2 regions of the Micromonospora sp. CA-248089 genome follow, and region 2 is predicted to be linked to the other one. Evidence: riboswitches for the same ligand, from Rfam matches in the RefSeq annotation. Region 2 holds a riboswitch; the other holds the start of a gene.
The links. Region 2 has a riboswitch for thiamine pyrophosphate ahead of ACQP26_RS23460 (ECF transporter S component). Riboswitches for the same ligand answer to the same signal wherever they lie in the genome.
Positions count from the first base shown of each region.

Region 1: linked by a shared signal. The riboswitch ahead of thiE (thiamine phosphate synthase) and the one ahead of ACQP26_RS23460 (ECF transporter S component) in region 2 are both predicted to bind thiamine pyrophosphate.

Region 1 is NZ_CP192016.1:5,722,989-5,733,511, reverse strand. It holds gene ACQP26_RS26770 (hypothetical protein) at 1-939, opposite strand, end outside; gene ACQP26_RS26765 (class I SAM-dependent methyltransferase) at 1,065-1,670, shown strand; gene ACQP26_RS26760 (ABC-F family ATP-binding cassette domain-containing protein) at 1,712-3,391, shown strand; gene ACQP26_RS26755 (nucleotidyltransferase family protein) at 3,388-4,194, shown strand; gene ACQP26_RS26750 (aldo/keto reductase) at 4,216-5,178, shown strand; gene ACQP26_RS26745 (DUF559 domain-containing protein) at 6,205-7,116, opposite strand; TPP riboswitch at 7,235-7,346, shown strand; gene thiE (thiamine phosphate synthase) at 7,341-7,967, shown strand; gene thiO (glycine oxidase ThiO) at 7,961-9,091, shown strand; gene thiS (sulfur carrier protein ThiS) at 9,082-9,282, shown strand; gene ACQP26_RS26725 (thiazole synthase) at 9,287-10,060, shown strand; gene ACQP26_RS26720 (thiamine phosphate synthase) at 10,123-10,523, shown strand, end outside.
Region 2 is NZ_CP192016.1:5,017,523-5,028,045, reverse strand. It holds gene ACQP26_RS23510 (acyltransferase family protein) at 1-14, shown strand, start outside; gene ACQP26_RS23505 (DUF4097 family beta strand repeat-containing protein) at 58-855, opposite strand; gene recO (DNA repair protein RecO) at 958-1,830, shown strand; gene ACQP26_RS23495 (isoprenyl transferase) at 1,863-2,639, shown strand; gene ACQP26_RS23490 (hypothetical protein) at 2,708-2,893, shown strand; gene ACQP26_RS23485 (thioredoxin reductase) at 3,042-3,266, shown strand; gene gndA (NADP-dependent phosphogluconate dehydrogenase) at 3,282-4,724, opposite strand; gene ACQP26_RS23475 (hypothetical protein) at 5,068-5,421, shown strand; gene ACQP26_RS23470 (energy-coupling factor transporter transmembrane component T family protein) at 5,637-6,437, opposite strand; gene ACQP26_RS23465 (ABC transporter ATP-binding protein) at 6,434-7,867, opposite strand; gene ACQP26_RS23460 (ECF transporter S component) at 7,964-8,554, opposite strand; TPP riboswitch at 8,630-8,736, opposite strand; gene ACQP26_RS23455 (alpha/beta fold hydrolase) at 8,813-9,649, shown strand; gene ACQP26_RS23450 (sugar isomerase domain-containing protein) at 9,646-10,395, shown strand; gene ACQP26_RS23445 (DUF6328 family protein) at 10,487-10,523, shown strand, end outside.

The sequences.
Region 1 (10,523 bases), 710 kb from region 2:
CATGCCGCGGAACCGTCCCTGGCGCTGGTCGAGCAGCGGCCGGATGCGGTCGCGTACCCGCTGGGCGGTGGCCACGTCGGTGAGGTTGAACAGACCGGCGGTGACCAGGTGGTCGCCGTCGGGGGAGCGCAGCGTGCCCCGCACGACCTGGTTGCAGCCGAGCCGGACCAGCAGGTCGGCGATCTCGCCGGTGGCCGCGACCTGGCACTTCGTGCTGGCCTGGGTCTTCAGCACCCGGTAGGCGGGCTTCCCGTCGGTGAGCACCAGGTCCTTGGTGGGGAAGACCTCCTTGGCGGTGAGCGCCGCCTGGTCGGTGTCCCGGGAGTCCAGGTCGGTGGCGCCGGACGGGGTGCTCGACTCGCTCGGCTGCGGGGTCGGCTGGCCGGCCGGCGGCGTGGCGGTGCGTTCGTCGAGCAGGGCCGCGACGGCGAGCCCGGTGAGCGAGAGCAGCAGAAGTACGGCGGCGCCGCCCACGAGCGTCTGCCAGAACCGGCCGCCGCCGCGGCGCTCGGCGCGCCGGGTCCGGGGCAGCTCGGAGACGTCGGCGGCGCGGGCCGTCGGGCTGGCCGGGATCGGGACCGTCGGCCGGTTCGTCGCCGCCGGTACCGGTGCCGGCATGGGCGGCGCGGGCTGCGGCACCGGTGAGGGCTCGCGTGGTGGCGCGGGCCGCCCGGGTGTCGGCGCCGGGGCCGGTGGTGCCGGAACGGGGGCGCGGGCGTCGTCCGCCGTGGCCTGCCCGTCGGGGTCGGCCTGCTCGGGTGCGCCGGCCGGGGGCAGCGCCGCTTGCGGGCGCGGCGGCGGGGGCAGCGACGGCGTGGGGAAGCGGGAGCGTGACGGGCCCGCGGGCGGGGGCGTCGTGGCTGCGGGCCCGTTCGGGGCCGACCCGGGCTTCGGGTACTCCAGGAAGGTGTCCTCATCGGACTCGTACCGGTACACCATGTGGCATAGAGTAGGACTGATTGTCCCTTTCAGGGGTAATATCGGGAAATTCTGGCGGAGTGGCGTCCGGCTCCGCCCGCGACACCGTCGCCGGAACCGCTGCGGCCCGGTGCGAGAATGCCTGCGTGACCGGCGACCACTACTTCACCGCTGAGCCCTCGACCCCGGCCCGCCCGCGCGAGGTCGAGTTCACAGTCGCCGGACGCGACTACACGCTCGCCTCGGCCGGCGGCGTCTTCTCCGCCGACCGGCTCGACCCGGGCACCGCCGTGCTGCTGCGCAAGGCCGACCTGCCGGCCGCCGACGTCACCGGCGCGCTGCTCGACATCGGCTGCGGCTTCGGCCCGATCACCTGCGTCCTGGCCACCGTCGCGCCGAAGGCCCGCGTCTGGGCCGTGGACGTCAACGAGCGCGCCCGCGCCCTCACCACCGCCAACGCGGCAAGGGTCGGCGCCGCCGACCGGGTCCGCGCCGTCGCGCCCGACGACCTGCCGGACGACGTCACCTTCACCCAGATCTGGTCCAACCCGCCGATCCACATCGGCAAGGCGGAACTGCATGGCCTGCTGCTGCGCTGGCTGCCCCGCCTCGCCCCGGACGGCGTGGCATGGCTCGTCGTCGCCCGGCACCTCGGCGGCGACTCGCTGCACCGCTGGCTGGTCGAGCAGGGCTGGCCCGTCGAGCGGCACGCCAGCCAGAAGGGCTACCGGGTGCTGCGGGTCACCCGGTAATCCGGTGTCGTCCACCGACCCGGCTCGGGCAGGATGCCCGCGTGGGATACGTGGACGTGGCAGGAGTCGGGCACATCCTCCCGGACGGGCGTGAGCTGTTCAGCGACGTGTCGTTCCGGGTCGGAGAGGGTGCCAAGGTGGCGCTGGTCGGCCCGAACGGCGCCGGAAAGACCACACTGCTGCGGATGGTCGCCGGCGACCTGCCGGTGAAGACCGGCGCGATCGCCCGCTCCGGTGGGCTGGGCGTGATGCGGCAGTTCATCGGCATGATCGGAGACGAGTCCACGCTCGCCGACCTCGCCCTGTCGCTGGCGCCGCCGGCGCTGCGCGACGCCGGGCGGCGGCTCGCCGAGACCGAGGCGGCCATGCGGGCGGCCGAGGTCCGCGGCAAGTACAGCTCCGCCGCCGCCAAGACCCAGCTCGCGTACGCCGAGGCGCTCGCCGCCTGGGGCGAAACCGGCGGGTACGACGCGGAGGTCCTCTTCGACACCGTCGCCACCATCGTGCTCGACCTGCCCTGGGACAGCGCCCGGGAACGGCCGGTGCGCACACTGTCCGGCGGCCAGCAGAAGCGTTTCGCACTGGAACTGCTGCTGCGCGGCCCGGACGAGGTGCTGCTGCTCGACGAGCCGGACAACTTCCTCGACGTACCGGGCAAGCGCTGGCTGGAGGCGCGGCTGCGCGAGTCGGGCAAGTCCGTGCTGTACGTCTCGCACGACCGGGAACTGCTGGCGCAGACCGCCGACCGGGTCGTCGCGGTGGAGGGCGGCAGCGCCTGGGTGCACCCGGGCGGCTTCGCGAGCTGGCACGAAGCCCGGGTGGCCCGCCACGCCCGCCTCGACGAGCTGCGCAAACGCTGGGACGAGGAGCACCAGAAGCTGCGTGAGCTGATGCTGATGTACAAGCAGAAGGCCGCGTACAACGACGGGATGGCCTCCCGCTACCAGGCCGCGCAGACCCGGTTGCGCAAGTTCGAGGAGGCCGGGCCGCCGCCCGTACCCCCGAAGGACCAGGACATCCGGATGCGTCTGACCGGCGGGCGGACCGGCAAGCGCGCGGTCATCGCCGAGCAGCTGGAGCTCGACGGCCTGACGTATCCGTTCGACCTGGAACTCTGGTACGGCGACCGGGTCGCGGTGCTCGGCGCGAACGGCACCGGCAAGTCGCACTTCCTGCGCCTGCTGGCGCGGGGCGGCACCGACCCGGAGCCGGGCAACACCCCCGTCGACGGTACCGGCGCGCTCGCACCGGTCGCCCACGGCGGCGTGGTCCGGCTCGGCGCGCGCGTGCGACCCGGGCACTTCTCGCAGACCCACGACCGGCCGGAACTGATGGCCAAGACACTCGTCGAGGTGCTGTGGCGCGGCGACGACCACCGCGCCGGCATGGACCGGCACGCGGCCATGGCGGCGCTGTCCCGGTACGAGCTGGCCGGTCAGGGCGACCAGCGGTTCGGCACGCTCTCCGGCGGGCAGCAGGCCCGGTTCCTGGTGCTGCTGCTGGAGCTGTCCGGGGCGACGCTGCTGCTGCTCGACGAGCCCACCGACAACCTCGACCTGGCCTCCGCCGAGGCGCTGGAAGCCGGGCTGACCGCGTTCGAGGGGACTGTGGTCGCGGTGACCCACGACAGGTGGTTCACCCGTACCTTCGACCGGTTCGTGTTGTTCCGCGGCGACGGCGACGTGGTGGAGACGCCGGAGCCGGTCTGGGACGTCGGGTGATCGACCGGGACCTGGCCGACCGGCTGTGCGCGGTGGACGGCGTGGTCGCGGTGGCGCTCGGCGGCAGCCGCGCCCGCGGCGACCACCGGCCCGACTCCGACTGGGACCTGGGCCTCTACTACCGGGGTACGCCGGACCTGGCCGGGCTGCGCGCGGTGGCCGCCTCGATCGCCGACGGGCCGGTGGACCTCACCGTCCCGGGCGGCTGGGGACCGTGGGTCGACGGGGGCGGCTGGCTGCGCGTCGGCGGGGTCGCGGTGGACTGGATCTACCGCGACCTGGACCGCGTGCACCGGGTCTGGGCGGACTGCCGGGCCGGCCGCTACACGGTCGAGGTGCAGGCCGGGCACCCGCTCGGCTTCTACTCGCACGCGTACGCCGGGGAGGTGGCGCTCGGACGGGTGCTCGGCGACCCGACCGGCGAGCTGACCGCGCTGCGGGCCGAGACCGTCGACTACCCGCCCGCGCTCGGCGCCGCGCTGGTCGCGGCCGGCTGGGAGACCGGGCTGCTGCTCGACGGCGCCGCGAAGGGCGCGGCCGGGGGCGACGCCGGCTACGTGGCCGGCTGCCTGTTCCGGGTGGTCGGGGTGCTGGTCCACGCGCTGCACGGCCGCGCCGGACGATGGCTTGTCAACGAGAAGGGCATGATCGCCTCCGCCGGGCGCCTGCCGGGTACGCCGCCGCACTTCGCCGAGCGGGCGCAGGCACTGCTGGGCGCGGTGGGGCGTACCCCGTCCGAGCTGGCGGCGACGATCGCCACTGCCCGGACGCTGGCCGCCGAGGTGCTCCCGCTGCCCGGGTGACCCCCGGGCAGCGGGCATAGGGTGGATCTCGTGAGTGAGATGACCTATCGCCGGCTGGGCGACTCCGGGCTCGTGGTGTCCGTGGTCGGTATCGGCTGCAACAACTTCGGCCGCAAACTCGACCTCGACGGCACCCGCGCGGTGGTGGACGCCGCGCTCGACGCCGGGATCAACTTCTTCGACACCGCCGACATCTACGGCGAGCCGCAGGGCGCCTCCGAGGAACTGCTCGGCCAGGCGCTCAAGGGGCGCCGCGACGACGTGGTGGTGGCCACCAAGTTCGGCATGGACATGCACGGCGCGAACGGGCCCGACCACGGCGCCCGGGGCGCCCGCCGCTACATCGCCCGCGCCGTCGAGGCGTCGCTGCGCCGGCTCGGCACCGACCACATCGACCTGTACCAGATGCACGAGCCCGACCCGGGCACCCCGATCGACGAGACGCTCGCCGCGCTGGACGACCTGGTGACCGCCGGCAAGGTGCGCTACCTGGGCAACTCCAACTTCGCCGGGTGGCAGATCGCCGACGCCGACTGGACCGCGTCGTCGCAGGGCCGTACCCGGTTCATCTCCGCGCAGAACCACTACTCGCTGGTGGAGCGCGGGGTGGAGGACGAGGTGATCCCGGCCTGCGAGCGGTTCGGCCTCGGCATGCTGCCGTTCTTCCCGCTCGCCAACGGGCTGCTCACCGGCAAGTACAAGCGTGGCGAGGCACCCCCGGAGGGCAGCCGCCTCGCCGGTGGCGGCCGGTACGCCGAGCGGCTGGCCGCCGCGCGCTGGGACGTCATCGAGGCGATCGAGGCGTACGCGGCAGAGCGCGGGATCAGCATGCTCCAGGTGGCCATCGGCGGCCTGGCGGCCCGTCCCGCCGTGACGTCCGTGATCGCCGGCGCGACCACTGCCGAGCAGGTGAAGGCGAACGCCGAAGCGGGGACGTGGCAGCCCAGCGACGATGACCTGGACGCCTTGGACGCCATCCTCTGACCGTCCCCGCCGGTGCCGACGCGCCCGCCCGCGCGTCGGGTCCGCCCGTGCGCCCGAGCGTTGGGTCCGCTCGCGCTCGGGCCCCGCCCGTGCGTCCGGTCCGCGCGTTGGGTCCGCTCGCGCTCGGGTCCGTCCGCCCGTGCGTCCGGTCCGTGCGTTGGGCCCGCCCGCGCTTAGGTCCGCCCGTGTGCCCGCGCGTTGGGTCCGCCCGCGCTTAGGTCCGCCCGTGCGCTCGCGTTCGGTCCGCCCGCGCGTCGGATCCCGCCCGTGCATCCTGTCCGCGCGTTGGTCCGCTCGCGCTTGGGTCCCGCCCGTGCGTCCCGCCCGTGCGTCGGGCCTGCCCGTGCGTGGGGCCAGCTCGCTCGATCGGCCCGTCCGCGCGGCCCGTCCGCGCGTGGTGTCCGTCCGCGCCTTCGGTCCACAGGTGTTCGGTCCGCCCGCCATCGCAGGTGCGCCCGCTCGTCGGCGTGCAACCGTCGGGGCTTGCTCCGCGCGGCGGGGTGCGCCCACCGGGCCCCGCCCGCGCGCGGAGGCACCCATGGCGTTCCACTCGCAGGCAGCGCTCACGATGGCTGGAACGGTATGGGTGTCAAAAGGGCCTTGAGACACCCATGGCGTTCCACTCGTCGCCAGATTCAGTCGCGAGTGGAACGCCATAGGTGTCTGCGGCGGCCTCCTGACGCCCGTGGTGTCTCGGGCGGCCCGGCTCGGCTCGGCTCGGCTCGGCTCGGCCCGGCCCGGCCCGGCTCGGCCCAGCCCGGCTCGGCCCGGCTCGGCTCGGCTCGGCCCGGCTCGGCTCGGCTCGGCCCAGCCTGGCTCGGCTCGGGCCAGGTCAGGCACCACGGGTCAGGCGCCGGGTGGCGGTGGCCGGGCCGGCGCGCGGCGGGGCGAGACTCGTAGCTGCGGGCTGCGGGCTGCGGGCTGCGGGCTGCGGGCTGCGGGCGCGGCGGGGGTGCGGACCAGAGGCGTGGCAGGGTGCGGCGGGCGCGGGCGCGGGCGCGGGCGCGGCGGGCGGCGGGGTGCGGGTCAGTGGTTTGCTGCGGTGGCGCGACGTTCGGCCAGGGCCTGGCGTACCAGGGCGACTGTGGCGGCGGGACGGCGTAGCACGTCGTCGGCGGTGAACCGGAGCACGACCCACCCGGCCGCGCGGAGCGCGTTCAGTCGCGCCACGTCCCGCCGGAAGTGAGCCCGTTCCCGGTGGTGGTCGCCGTCGTACTCGACCGCGAGGCGGAGAGCCGGCCAGGCCAGGTCCACCCGGGCCACGAAGCGTCCGCCGGCGCGCACCTCGTGCTGGGCGGTGAGCGGGCCGAGACCGGCGTCGAGGAGGAGCAGCCGCAGTCGCGTCTCCATCGGAGACTCGCTCAACGGCTCGGCCATCGCCAGTACCTCGCGCAGCAGCGGAGCGCCCGGCCAGCCCGACCGGTCGGCGGCGTAGGCCCGCAGTGCGGGCAGCTTCACGACCCGGCGACGCAGCAGCGCGTCGACGGCGACCAGCGCCTCGGCGAGTGAGCCCTGCCGGCCCAGGTCGAACGCGGTACGCAGCGGGGTGGTGACCGGCAGCCCGCCGAAGAAGGTGCGGTCCCGCTCCGGCAGGGGCGACCGGACCACCCGCAACCGTGGGTGCGGTCGTAGTCGAGCAGCGGTCGGCAGCAGCACGGTGACCGGCGCGTCGCGGGGGAGCACGTCCGCGCCGAACAACCAGGCGGCGCTGCTTCCTGCCAGCACGGCAACCGGCGGCAGGCGCAACGCCACCGCCTCGCACCACATCCGGTGGTCGTCGGCGCGGTGTCCGTCCCGATGCACGTACACGTCCGGGAGCAGGCGGATCCACGTCGGCCCGCGCAGCATCGTCCAGGTGAGCAGCCCTTCGGACACGGCGCGGCCGCCCCGGAACGGCAGGGTCGCCAGGCGGCGCGGGACACGGGCGGGAACGGACATCCCAGCAGCGTGTCGTGACGAGACGGTCACCCACTGCCCCGATCCGGCGGACGGCTGGTTCCTGGGAAAAACCTCTCCCGGGCTTCCGTACGGGCGGGAGGCGTCGTACGGTAGGCCGCAAGTGACCCACGGGAGCCCGGTGCGGACCGGGCTGAGAGGGGGGCTGGGAGCCCCCGACCGTCGAACCTGATCCGGGTAATGCCGGCGCAGGGAGGAGCGTTGCCGTGCTGTCCCTGGGACGACTGCATCTCATCACCGACACCCGGCCGGGGCGTGACCCGCTCGCCGTGCTGCGCGCCGCCCTGCCGGTAGCCGGCGCCGACCTCGTCGTGCAGGTGCGCGTGGAGGACGACGCGACCGACCGGGAGGCGTACGAGCTGGCCCGGCTGGTGGTCGACGCCTGCCGGGCGTATGGGGCGCGGTGCCTGGTCAACGACCGGTTGCACGTGGCGCTCGCGGTGGGCGCGGCCGGGGGCCATGTCGGCGCGGACGACCTGCCGGTGCCCGCCGCGCGCCGGGTGCTCGGCCCGGACGCGGTGCTCGGCGCGACCGCCCGCGAGCCGGTGACCGCCCGTGCCGCAGTGGACGCCGGGGCCACCTACCTGGGCGTGGGCCCGTGCCATGTCACCACCACCAAGTCCGGCCTGCCGGAACCGATCGGCCCCGAGGGGATACGCGCGGTGGCGACGGCGGTGTCCGTGCCGGTGATCGCGATCGGCGGGGTGACCGCCGCGACCGTGCCGGCGTTGCGGGCGGCCGGTGCGTACGGGGTGGCGGTGGTCGGCGCGCTCAGCGCTGCTGCCGATCCGGCGCACGCCACCGCCGAGCTGATGCGGGCGCTGACGTGTTAACAAGGGACCCTTGCTCTACCGGAGGCGTTAACAGGGGGCCCTTCCTTACCGAGGTGGCGGTGGTGGGGGGCGGGCCGATCGGGTGGGCGATCGCGTGGCGGTGCGCGCAGCGCGGACTGCGCGTGGTGGTGCACGACGACCGGCCCGGGTCGGGCGCGTCGTCGGTGGCCGCCGGGATGCTGTCGCCGGTCGCCGAGGCGTACTTCGGTGAGCACGAACTCACCGCGCTTCTCGTCGAGTCCGCCGCCCGCTGGCCCGGCTTCGCCGCCGAGCTGACCGAGGCGAGCGGCGTCGACATCGGCTACTCCACCGAGGGCACGCTCGTCGTCGGGCTCACCGCCGACGACCTGGCCGAGGCGAAACGGCTGTGGTCGTACCAGCAGGGGTTGGGACTGCCGATCACGCCGTTGCGCCCCTCGGAGCTGCGCGGCCGCGAACCGGCGCTGGCGCCGCGCGTGCGCGGCGGCGCTGTCGCGCCCGGCGACCATCAGGTCGACCCGCGGCGGCTGGTCGCCGCGCTGCGCACGGCCGCCGAACGCGCCGGTGTGGAGCTGCGTCCGGCCCGCGTCGGCGCGTTGTCCGAGGTGGACGCGCGGGTCACTGTGGTCGCGGCGGGCTGCGGCGCGGCGGCGCTGACCGGCCTGCCGGTCCGGCCGGTCAAGGGCCAGGTGCTGCGGCTCCGCGCACCCGGTGACGGTCCGCCGGGCTTCCGGCACGTGATCCGGGGGTACGCGGACAGCGAGTCGGTCTACCTGGTGCCCCGGGACAGCGGTGAGGTCGTGGTCGGGGCGACGGTCGAGGAGCGCGCGGACACCGCTGTCACCGCCGGTGGCGTGCTGACGCTGCTGCGCGCCGCCGCGGAGCTGGTGCCGGAACTGGTCGAGTACGAGCTCGTGGAGGCCGTCGCGGGGCTGCGCCCCGGTACGCCGGACAACGCGCCGATCATCGGGCCGCTGCCGGGGCGGCCGGGCGTGGCCGCGGCGACCGGGCACCACCGGCACGGCATCGTGCTCACCCCGGTCACCGCCGACCTGGTCACCGAGCTGATCGTCACCGGCGAGCCGGATTCCGCGCTCGCCCCCTTCACCCCGGATCGCTTCGGGAAGGAGCGCACGTGGAACTGATCGTCAACGGCACGGGCCGGACGCTGCCCGACGGCGTCACCGTCGCCGAGGTGGTCCGCACCGTCACCGACCGGGAGCGCGGGCTCGCGGTGGCGGTGAACGGCGAGGTGGTGCCGCGCGGCGGCTGGCCGGAGAGCGTGCTGCGCGACGGCGACCGGGTCGAGGTCCTCAGCGCCACCCAGGGCGGGTGAGCAGGTGTCCACGTTGGAGATCGGCGGGGTCACGTTCGGCTCGCGGCTCGTCCTCGGTACCGGTGGCGCGGCCAACCTGCACGTGCTGGAGCAGGCGATCCGGGCGTCCGGCACCGAGCTGGTGACGCTGGCGCTGCGTCGGGTGGACACCACACCCGGCGGGTCGGGTGGCCTGCTCGACCTGGTGGAGCGGTGCGGCGTACGGCTGCTGCCGAACACGGCCGGCTGCCGGACCGCTGTGGAGGCGGTGAAGACGGCGCACCTGGCGCGGGAGGCGTTCGACACCGACTGGGTGAAGCTGGAGGTGATCGGTGACGAGCGCACGCTCCTTCCCGACGGGGTGGAGCTGCTGCGCGCCGCCGAGGATCTGGTGGCGGACGGGTTCACAGTGCTGCCGTACACGTCGGACGATCCGGTGCTGGCGCGGCGGCTGGCCGACGTGGGCTGCGCGGCGGTGATGCCGGCCGGGTCGCCGATCGGTTCCGGGCTGGGCATCGGCAACCCGCATCACATCCGGCTGATCCGGCAGGCCGTCGACGTGCCGGTGGTGCTCGACGCGGGCATCGGCACCGCCTCGGATGCGGCGCTCGCGATGGAGCTGGGCTGCGACGCGGTGCTGCTGGCGAGCGCCGTGACCCGGGCCGCCGACCCGGTGGCGATGGCCACGGCGATGCGCTACGCGGTCGAGGCCGGGCGTCTGGCGTACGGCGCGGGCCGCATCGCCCGCCGCTTCCACGCCCTCGCGTCCACCCCGGATGAGGGACGGCCCGACCTGTGACCGCCTCACGCCTAGCGGATCTTGGTACGGATGCGCCCTTCGAGGGGCGGCCGCGTACCAAGATCCAGGGCGGGCCGAGCGGCATCGTGCTGCTGACCGATCGGCGGGTCGCTCGACGGGCGCTCGTCGACGTGGTGGCGCGGGCCGTGGGTGGGGGAGTGCGGTGGGTGGTGCTGCGGGAGAAGGACCTGCCGCGCGCCGAGCGCCTCGCGCTCGCCGCCGACCTGCGCGCGATCCTCGCCGACGCGGGCGGCACGCTGATCGTGGCCGGACCCGATCCGCTCGACGGGGACGCGGTGCACCTGCCCGCCGCCGGCCCGTACCCGCCGCCCGCCGTCGGACTCGTCGGCCGCTCCTGTCACGACACCGCCGAGCTGGCCCGCCTCACCACCGAGCACTACGCAACAGTGTCCCCGGTCTACGAGACAAAGACAAAGCCCGGCTACGGCCCGGCGTTGCGACC
Region 2 (10,523 bases):
CGCCGGGCGACTGAGCCCCGGCGGAGCGCGGCGCGGCGCCGCCGGGGCGCGGCCCGCTCAGCGGGTGCTGACCGTGACGTTGCCGCTGGTGGCGGACGCCTCCAGCGTCACCGAAGCCGTCGGGTCGTCGTCGACACGCACGTCGGTGTCGCCGGAGGTCGCGGTGGCGCGTACCCGGTAGCGGCCCGCCGGTACGGCGAGGTCGACGTCTCCGCTGGTGGCGTGCACCCGGGCCGGTGCGGGCTGGTCCAGCTCCACGACGATGTTGCCGGAGGTGGTCTCCACGTCGACGGCGGAGGCGAGCCGGCGGGCCTCGATGTCGCCGGAGCGGGCCCGCAGCCGCACCGGGCCGGCCGCCTCGACGACCCGGATGTTGCCCGACGTGGTGGAGGCACGGACCTCGCCGGTGGTGCCCCGGACGGTCAGGTCGCCGGAACTGAGCGTGAACTCGACGGCGCCCACGTCGGTGAGGTCGACGTTGCCCGAGCCGGTGCCACCGCGGACCACCACGCCGGGCGGCGCGGTCACCTCCCAGGAGATGCTGCACCGGTGCCCGCAGTCGGTGGGCAGGACGAGTTCGTCGCCCTTGATCTCGTACCGGCTGGTCGGCTCGTCGCCCTGGTAGCGGACCACGCGCTTGACGCGTACCTGGTCGGCGGGGCCGTTGGCCCGCACCACGACGTCGCCGGCGCCGTCGTCGTCCACGGTGATCTTCGTGATCTTCGTCCGTTCGGTGTGGTCGTAGTCGAGGCGGCGGAACGAGAGGGTGTCACACCCGGAGAGAACGATGAGCGCGGCGGCAGCGGCGGCGGCCACCACACCACGCAGCCGGGGAGCGGTGCGGAGCGAAGCCATGGCCAGCACATTAGGACCGGCCCGGCGCCCGGCACATCGGGGATCGCCCGCCGGTCCACCCCGAGCCGACCCTGAGATCGCACCCGGAGGGAGAATGGCCTGATGGCCGGGTACCGCCGACAGCTCTACCGCGACGACGCGGTGGTGCTGCGTGTGCAGAAGCTGGGCGAGTCGGACCGCATCATCACGCTGTTCACCCGCCGGCACGGCCGGCTGCGCGCGGTCGCCCGGGGCGTGCGGCGCACCATGAGCCGCTTCGGCGCGCGGCTGGAACCGTTCGGGCACGTCGACCTCCAGCTCGCCGGCGACCCCAAGGGCAACCAGGGCAGCTCGTTGCACACCGTCAGCCAGGTCGAGGCGATCGAGCTGTACGGCAAGCGGTTCCTCGGCGACTACCCCCGCTACACGGCGGCCAGCGCGATCGCCGAGACCGCCGAGCGGCTCACCCCGGTCGAGCGCGAGCCGTCGCTGCGGCTGTTCCAGCTCACCCTCGGCGCGATGAAGTCGCTGGCCCGCGGCGAGCACGCCACCACGCTGGTGCTCGACGCGTACCTGCTGCGCGGGATGGCGTTCGCCGGCTGGGCGCCGGCGCTCGCGGCCTGCGCGGTCTGCGGCGAGCCGGGCCGGCACCGCGCGTTCTCCGTACCGGCCGGCGGCGCGGTCTGCCCGGACTGCCGGCCCCCCGGCGCCGCCCACCCCGCGCCCGCCACGCTGGAGCTGATGTCCGCGCTGACCTCCGGCGACTGGGGGTACGCCGACGCGGCCGACACCGGCGTACGCCGGGAGTGCAGCGGACTGGTCGCGGCGCACCTCCAATGGCATCTGGAGCGCGCGCTACGCTCGCTGCCGCTGGTCGACCGGGGCGCCCCGGCGTCCGGCGCGGTCCCGCCGCCCGGCGGCGCGGGGCCGGATGTGGTCCCGCCGCGCTCCGGGGCCGGGCCCGGCGCCGGAGTGAACAGGGAGATGACCGAGTGATCCGATCGACGAGGGCGACCCGCCGCGAGCCGGTGCCGCCGACCCCGCACCCCTCCGGCGCCCGCCCGCCGGCGCTGCCGCCCGCCGCGGTGCCCCGGCACGTCGCCATCGTGATGGACGGCAACGGCCGCTGGGCCAAGGAGCGGGGCCTGCCCCGCACCAAGGGGCACGAGCAGGGCGAGCACAGCCTGTTCGACACCGTCGAGGGCGCGATCGAGATGGGGATTCCCTACCTGTCGGCGTACGCGTTCTCCACCGAGAACTGGCGGCGCTCGCCGGACGAGGTCCGCTTCCTGATGGGCTTCAACCGCGACGTCATCCGCCGCCGCCGCGACCAGCTCGTCGACCTGGGCGTCCGGGTGGTCTGGTCGGGCCGCGCCGGCCGGCTCTGGAAGAGCGTCATCTCCGAGCTGCAGACCGCCGAGGAGATGTCCCGCGGCAACTCGACGCTCACGCTGCAGTTCTGCGTCAACTACGGTGGCCAGGCCGAGATCGCCGACGCCGCCGCCGGGATCGCCCGCGACGTCGCAGCGGGCAAGCTCGACCCGGCCAAGGTGAACGAGAAGACGATCGCGCGATACCTCTACCACCCCGAGGTGCCCGAGGTCGACCTGTTCCTGCGCCCCTCCGGGGAGCAGCGCATCTCCAACTTCCTGCTCTGGCAGACCGCGTACGCCGAGCTGGTCTACCTGGACACGCTCTGGCCCGACTTCGACCGCCGCCACCTCTGGTACGCCTGCGAGCTGTACGCCCAGCGCGACCGCCGCTTCGGCGGTGCCCTGCCCAACCCGGTCGCCCCGGGCGCCTGACGTCACGCTTACCAAGGCGCCGCGGTGGGTACCGATACCTCCAGACAGCAAACGCGGAGGTGAACCACATGATTCAGAAGCGGATCGCGCAGTGGGCGTTCATGGCGGTCGCCGTGCCGCTGGCGGCGGCCGGCGCGCGCCGGCTCAGCCACACCCTGGAGGCCCGTCGCGGCCCGTCCGGGGTGAGCCGTCTGCTGACCAAGGGCGCCGACCTGGTCCGGCCGCAGAAGGCCAAGCGTCGCCGGTTCTTCTGACCGCGACGTCCGGCCCTGATGGCCGCGGCCGGCACCCGACGTGAGCGTGACGCCCCGCATCCGGCTTTCCCGCCGGGCGCGGGGCGTTCCGCTCTACGATCGGCGCAGGGCGTGCCGCCGGGTGCGCGCCCGCCACGGGGGGTGGAGGATGCGCGATCTCCGGTACGAGATGACTGCTGCCCTGGCCGCCGCCGATCTGGTGGAGGCGACCCACCGGGACGCCGTAGCGGCACTCTGCGCCGACGTGGCGCAGCGGTGGTGCGCCGACCTCGGGCACACCCCGGCGGTCCGCTCCGGCGAGATCGGCGAACTGGCGGCAGGCGAGCCGGCCGCCGGCTGGGCGCCCGACCCGCATGCCCCGCGAGCCTGGTGACCTGTCCGGCCGGGCTCACGCCTCCACTTCGGAGCGGTCACCCGCCCATAGCGTGTGGAACGAGCCGTCCCGGTCCACCCGGTGGTAGGTGTGCGCGCCGAAGTTGTCCCGCAGGCCCTGGATCAGCGCGGCCGGCAGCCGCTGCGCCCGCAGCGCGTCGAAGTAGGCCAGCGACGAACCGAAGGCCGGGGCCGGCACGCCCGCCCGGGCCGCGTCGGCCACCACTCGTCGCCAGGCCGGAACGCCGGCGCTGACCCGCTCGGCGAACCACGGCGCGACGAGCAGCGTCGACAGGTCCGGCTCCGCGTCGTACGCCTCCCGGATCCGGTCCAGGAAACCGGCCCGGATGATGCAGCCGCCCCGCCAGATGGTGGCCGTGCCGCCCAGGTCGATGTCCCAGTCGTACTCCCGGCTGCCGGCCCGGATGTGGTCGAACCCCTGCGCGTACGCGACGATCTTGCTGGCCAGCAGCGCACGGCGCACGTCCTCGACGAACGCCTCCCGGTCGTCCACCTGCCACTTGTCGCCCGCGTCCGCGAACACCCGGCGGGCGGCCTCGCGCTGGTCGGCGTGGCCGGACAGCGACCGGGCGAACGTGGCCTCGGCGATACCGGTGATCGGGATGCCCAGGTCGAGCGCGCTCTGCACGGTCCAGCGGCCGGTGCCCTTCTGCTCGGCCTGGTCGAGCACCACGTCCACGAACGCCTGACCGGTGGCCGCGTCGGTGTGGCCGAGCACGTCGGCGGTGATCTCGATGAGGAAGGACCCCAGCTCGCCGCCGTTCCACTCCCGGAAGATCTCCGCGATCTCCGCCGGGCTCGCCGACAGACCGGCCCGCAACAGGTCGTACGCCTCCGCGATGAGCTGCATGTCGGCGTACTCGATGCCGTTGTGCACCATCTTCACGAAGTGGCCCGCGCCGTCCGGCCCGACGTGCCGGCAGCAGGGCTCGCCGTCCACGTGCGCGGCGATCTTCTCGAAGATCGGCCCCAGCTTCTGGTAGGACTCCGCCGACCCGCCGGGCATGATGCTCGGGCCGAGCAGTGCGCCCTCCTCGCCGCCGGACACGCCGGTGCCGACGAAGTGCAGGCCGTGCTCGCGCAGCGCCTCCTCCCGGCGGCGGGTGTCGGCGAAGTGCGCGTTGCCGCAGTCGACGACGATGTCGCCCTCCTCCAGCAGCGGGACCAGTTCGTCGATCACCGCGTCGGTCGGGGCGCCAGCCTTCACCATCACGATCACCGCGCGGGGCCGCTCCAGCGAGCCGACGAAGTCCGCGAGGGACTCCGACGGCACGAACGTGCCCTCGTCGCCGTGCTCCGCGACCAGGCTGCGGGTACGTTCCGGCGACCGGTTGTGCACCGCCACGGCGAAGCCGTTGCGGGCCAGGTTCCGGGCCAGGTTGCGGCCCATCACCGCCAGACCGGTGACTCCGATCTGCGCCGTCGCCTGCTCTGCCATGCGTACCGCCACCTCTCGTTCGTGCTGCCGTGCTGCGACCGTATCGCGGTCGTCGGGGCATTGGGCGGGGACGTCGACAGGGCGTGACCGGTGGGTGGCCGTGCGTTCTTCGCGTTAATTCGGGTGCGGGACGTCCGGTGGCCGGATAGCGTTGCCGCATGCGTAAGTGACGCCCCACCTCCGAGCCCGGTCCACCGCCGAAGTGCCGTGGACCCGTCCTGCTCCGGGCGTCCGCATCCCTTCCCCGCTGCCGTCGGTCGCGGTGTCTGTCGTGATCGGTTCGCACCGGAGCCCCCGCTCGGCGCGTCCCGGTCGGCGCGCCCGCACGACAGGAGGCCCGCGAATGCCCGCGAAGCGCAATCCGAAGGAGTCCCGCAAGCAGTCCGCGCCGAAGCTCGACGCGCTCACGGTGACGCCACCCGAGGTGGTGCTCCCCACGGAGCCGCCGGCGTCCGCCGTGTCCCCGGACTCGGTGCCGCCCATCGTGGCTGCGCCAACGGTCTCGCCCGTCATCGGCGCGGGGGTGCCCGCTGTGGCTGCGGGATCGGAGTCCCCGCAGTCCCCGGAGATCCCGGCCCTGCCCGGCGCGTCCGCGAAGCCGCCTCGGTCCGGCCCACCGTCGGGGCGGCAGGCCCGGCTCGGCGGGCGTAGTCAGCGCGCCGGCCAGACCCGTTTCTACGCCTTCCGCCGCAGCTGACCGCCAGCCCTTTCCCGCTCAGCCGCTCACCGGGCAGGCCCCCATCCGGGGCCTGCCGAGCGTCCCCGAAGATCTTGGATGATTCCGGCCCCCATAGGGGCCATTCCGTACCAAGATCTCACCCGGCCCTGGTTGATCATGAAGTTGGCGGCGGCAAAACGGGCAGCCGGTGCCGTCAACTTCATGATCAACGGGGTGGGAGGGGAGAAGGGGGGTCAGCCGATCAAGGGGCGGAAGGTGCCCAGGGCGATGCTTGTCGCCAGAGCGGCGGCGGCCAGCAGGGCGGCGCCTGCGACGAGCAGGGCGTCGGCGCCGGTGAAGCGCTGGGGACGGGCCACTGTGCGCGGGGTGCCGGCGTCGAAGCCCCGGGCGTCCATCGCCACCGCCAGCCGGGTACCCCGCCGGATCGCGCCCACCAGCAGCGTGAACGCGGTGGACGCGAACAGCCGCAGCTTCGCCACCGGGTTGCGGCCCGCGTCCACGCCGCGGGCCCGGCGGGCCATGCTGATCATCCGCCACTCCTGTTCCAGCAGCGGCACCATCCGGAACGCGGCGAGCGCCCCGATGGCGAACCGGGCGGGCGTCCTCGCGTTCTGGATCAACGCGTCGGCCAGGTCCGTCGGGTCGGTGGTGGCGAACACGACGATGCCGGGCAGCGCCACCGCGAACATGCGCAGCACCAGCCCGAGCGCGGTCATCAGCACGCCCTGGGTGACCAGGATCGGCCCGGCCTGGAGCAGCACCGGGCCGGAGCGGTCGGCGGCGAACAGCACGAGTGTGACCAGGATGCCGACGGCGCCGGCGAGCAGCGGCCAGGCCCGGCGGGCCAGCACCCGGTAGCGCACACCGAACAGCGGCAGCACCGCGAGTTCGACGGCGATGGCGAGGGCCGGTGCCACCGGATCGAGCGTCGCCACCAGGATCAGCGTGAAGACCACCGCGGCGGCGAGCTTCGCCACCGGGTTGCGCCGGGCCAGCGGCGCGCCGGGCGCGGCGACCGGTTCGAGGTTGATCACGGGAGCACCTCGGCGGGCGGGCGGTCCAGGGCGAGCGTCCGGTCGGCGAGCGCGGCGACGAAGTCGTCGTCGTGGGTCACCGTGACCACGCCGTGCCCGGCGTCGCGCAGCTCGGCGAGCAGGTCGACCAGCTCCAGCCAGGTCCGCCGGTCCTGGCCGAACGTGGGCTCGTCGCAGATCAGCAGGCGGGGCGCGGTGGCCAGTGCCGTCGCCACGCTCAGCCGCCGCGCCTCGCCACCGGAGAGGGTGTACGGGTTGGCGCCCGCCAGCCGGTCCAGCCGCAGCCGCTGCAACAGCTCGTCCACGGTGGCGGTGACCGCCGGCTCGGCCCGGCCGATGCGGCGCGGGCCGAGCGCCAGCTCGTCGCGGACCGTGGCGGTGACGAACTGGTGCTCCGGGTCCTGGAAGACCGAACCGATCCGGCGGACCAGCGCGGGTGCCCGCCAGCGGTGCGGGGGAGTGCGCGCGTCCCGGCCGGCGAGTTCGGCGGACGCGGTGACGGCCCCCGCTCCGGGTTTCAGCAGGCCGCCCAGGAGCAGCGCCAGTGTGGACTTGCCGGCCCCGTTGGGGCCGAGGACGGCGAGCGCCTCGCCGGCGCGTACCCGAAGATCGGTGGGGTTCAGCCGGGGCGGGAGGCCGAGCCGCTCCGCGGTGAGCAGCACGTCGCCGGGCGGCGTGGTGGCGTGCCGGGGTGGCGCGACGTGGCCGGGTACCCAGACCCCGGCGGCGGCCAGCGCGTCGCCGTGCGCGGCGAAGACCGCCTCGGGCGGCCCGTCGGCGCGGACGCCGCCGCCGGGTTCCAGCACCACGACGCGGTCGACCAGCGGCAGCGCCTCGGTGACCCGGTGCTCGACCAGGATCATCGTGGTGTCCGGGTCGAGCGCGTTCGCGACGGCCCGGCGGATCAGGCCGGCGCCGGCCGGGTCGAGGTTGGCGGTGGGCTCGTCGAGCAGCAGCAGCCCGGGGCGCAGCGCGAGCGTGCCGGCCAGGGCCAGCCGCTGCTGCTCCCCGCCGCTGAGCGCGGCGGTCGGGCGGTCCCGGGGGTACGGGAAGCCGACCCGGTGCAGCGCCTCGTCGACGCGGGACCAGATCTCGCCGGCCGGTACGCCCCGGTTCTCCAGCCCGAACGCCACGTCGTCGCCGGAGCGGGCCATGACGAGCTGGGTCTGCGGGTCCTGGAACAGGATGCCGACGCGCTCACGCGCCTTGCGCGGGTCCAGCCCGTCGATCTCGACGGTGCCCTCATGCTCGCCGGAGTCCTCCGGCAGCAGCCCGGCCAGCGCCGCCAGCAACGTGCTCTTACCGGCCCCGGAGGGCCCGAGCAGCAGCACCCGCTCGCCGCTCTCCACACGCAGATCCACTCCGCGCAGAGCCCAGCGCTTGCGTCCTCCGTGCCGCCACCCGAACCCCCGCAGCACCACAGCGCTCACCGCCCACCCGCCCCCTTTCCTCCGTCGATCATGAGGTTGACGGCGATGACGGGTGCCGAAACGGCCGCCAACTTCATGATCAACACGATGGGGGCGTCAGACCAGGGCGCGGTCACGGCCGGCGGGGAAGCGGTCCAGCACGCCGGTGTTCGCCAGCGCGCGGGTGAGGGCCACCGCACCCAGGCCGGCCACCAGCAAGCAGCTGAGCACACCGAACGCGATGTACGGCAGCCGGAACGTCGTCCAACTCGTGTCCGGGTACCAGTACAGGGCGTCGAACAGCGTGGCGAAGAGGCCGCCGCACGCGCCGGCGAGCGCCGCCGTGAGCGGCCGGTAGAGGCGGTACCGGGTGGCAGCGAAGACCGCCTCGACGCCCAGGCCCTGCACCGCGCCCTGGAGGATCGCCATCGCCCCGTACGGGGAGCCGAGCAGCACCGAGACCGCCGAGGCGACCGTCTCGGTGAGCAGTGCCGCTCCCGGCTTGCGGACGATCAGCGCGCTCAGGACGGCCGGGATGAGCCAGACGCCGTACATGACCGACTGGAGCGGGGCGAAGAAGGCGAACGGCCCGTCGCTGCCCTTCCAGAGGATGTTCCAGAGCTGGAACACGACGCCGAAGGTGACGGCGATGACCGAGGCGACGACGATGTCGACGGTACGCCAGCGGTTGCTGTCGGTACGGTTCACGATTGGCTCCCAGTTCGTCGAGGTGAACCAGGAGAAGACGCACGCCGCGCCCGGTGGTCACCGGACGGCGACGCGGCTGGAGGTCGACCGAACTCCCTGCGCTGGCATTACCCAGATCAGGTTCGAGGGTCTGCGGGCACCGGCCCGCACTCTCAGCGCTGTGCGCTCCCCTGTCGGATGTGAAGTTGTCTCGTCGCAGACGCTAGCACCGACCACGGCCCGGGGCCCAGCAGGGCGAGTGTCGGTATGGTGGCGATCATGCTGGTGGATGCGCGGGGACTGACGTTCGAGGTACGCGCCGGCGGCCCCGAGGGCGGCGATCCCGTCCTGCTGCTGCACGGCTTCCCGCAGCACTCCGGCGAGTGGGACGCGGTCACGCCCGCGCTGCATGCCGCCGGGCTGCGCACGTACGCGCTCGACCAGCGCGGCTACTCGCCCGGCGCGCGTCCGGCCGACGTCGGGGCGTACCGGATTCCGGAGCTGGTGGCCGACGCGGCGGCCGTGCTCGACGCGCTCGGGGTGACCCGCGCCCACGTGGTCGGCCACGACTGGGGCGCGATCGTGGCGTGGGGCCTGGCGGCGGCGCACCCGGACCGGGTGCGGACGCTGACCGCGGTGTCGGTGCCGCATCCGGCGGCGATGGGCCACGCGCTCGCCACCGACCCCCGGCAGAAGGTCAAGTCCGCCTACATCGCGTTGTTCCGCAAGCCCGGTACGGCGGAGAAGGTGCTGCTGGCGTGGAACGGCGCCACGCTGCGCAAGCTGCTGAGCGGCGTGGGCGACGCCGGTACGGTGGCGCGCTACGCCGAGCCGATGCGCGAGCCGGGCGCCTTGACGGCGGCGCTGAACTGGTATCGCGCGATGACCGGGGCGGACATGAAGGCGGTCGCCCCGGTCGGGGTGCCGACCACGTTCGTCTGGAGCGACAAGGACGTGGCGATCGGCCGGACGGCCGCGCAGGCGTGCGCCGCGCGCGTCACCGGTGACTACCGGTTCGTGACGCTGTCCGGCGTCAGCCACTGGATTCCGGACGAGGCGCCCGGCCCGCTGGCCGAGGCGATCCTCGCCCGGTGCACGGGAACGGAGGAGGCATGACGGTGAGCGCCGACGCGTACCTGGCGGTGGTGACCGAGACGATCGCCCGGGTGGCCGCCGCGCAGCGGCAGAACGTGGCCGACGCGGCCGACCTGATCGCGGCCGCGCTGCGCGCCGACGGTGTGGTGCACGCGTTCGGCACCGGGCACTCCGAGGCGCTGGCCATGGAGATCGCCGGGCGGGCCGGCGGCCTGGTGCCCACCAACCGGATCGCGTTGCGGGACCTGGTGCTGATCGGCGGCGACCCGGCCGACGTGCTCGGCCCGAAGCTGGAACGCGATCCGGCCGTGGCGCACCGCCTCTACGAGCTGGCGCCGATCCGGCCGCAGGACGTGTTCGTGCTGGCCTCGAACTCGGGCGTGAACGGGGCGATGGTCGAGTTCGCGTCCATCGTGAAGGAACGCGGGCACGGCCTGGTGGCGATCACCTCGGCGCAGCACTCGGCCCGGATGACCTCGCGGCACCCGTCCGGCCGCAAGCTCGCCGACTTCGCCGACGTGGTGCTGGACAACGGAGCCCCGTACGGCGACGCGACGTTGCCGCTTCCGGGTGGCGGCGCGGTCGGCGCGGTCTCCTCGATCACCGCGGCGCTGCTCGCGCAGCAGATCGTCACCGAGGTGGTGGCCCGGCTGGTCGCGGCGGGGCAGCGCCCGCCGGTCTACCTGTCCGCGAACATCACCGGCGGCGACGAGCACAACGCCGAGCTGGAGGCACGGTACGCGGGCCGGATCCGCAGGGGTTCCTGAACCGGTTTCGTGATCGCCCGTACGGGGCACAGGCGGTGCTGCCGGGGGGCGTTCACCCGCCGGCCGTGCCGTCTCCCGGGGAGGTCCGCGAGTGTCCAAGGAATCCGAGAAGCAGCGCTGGCAGCGCA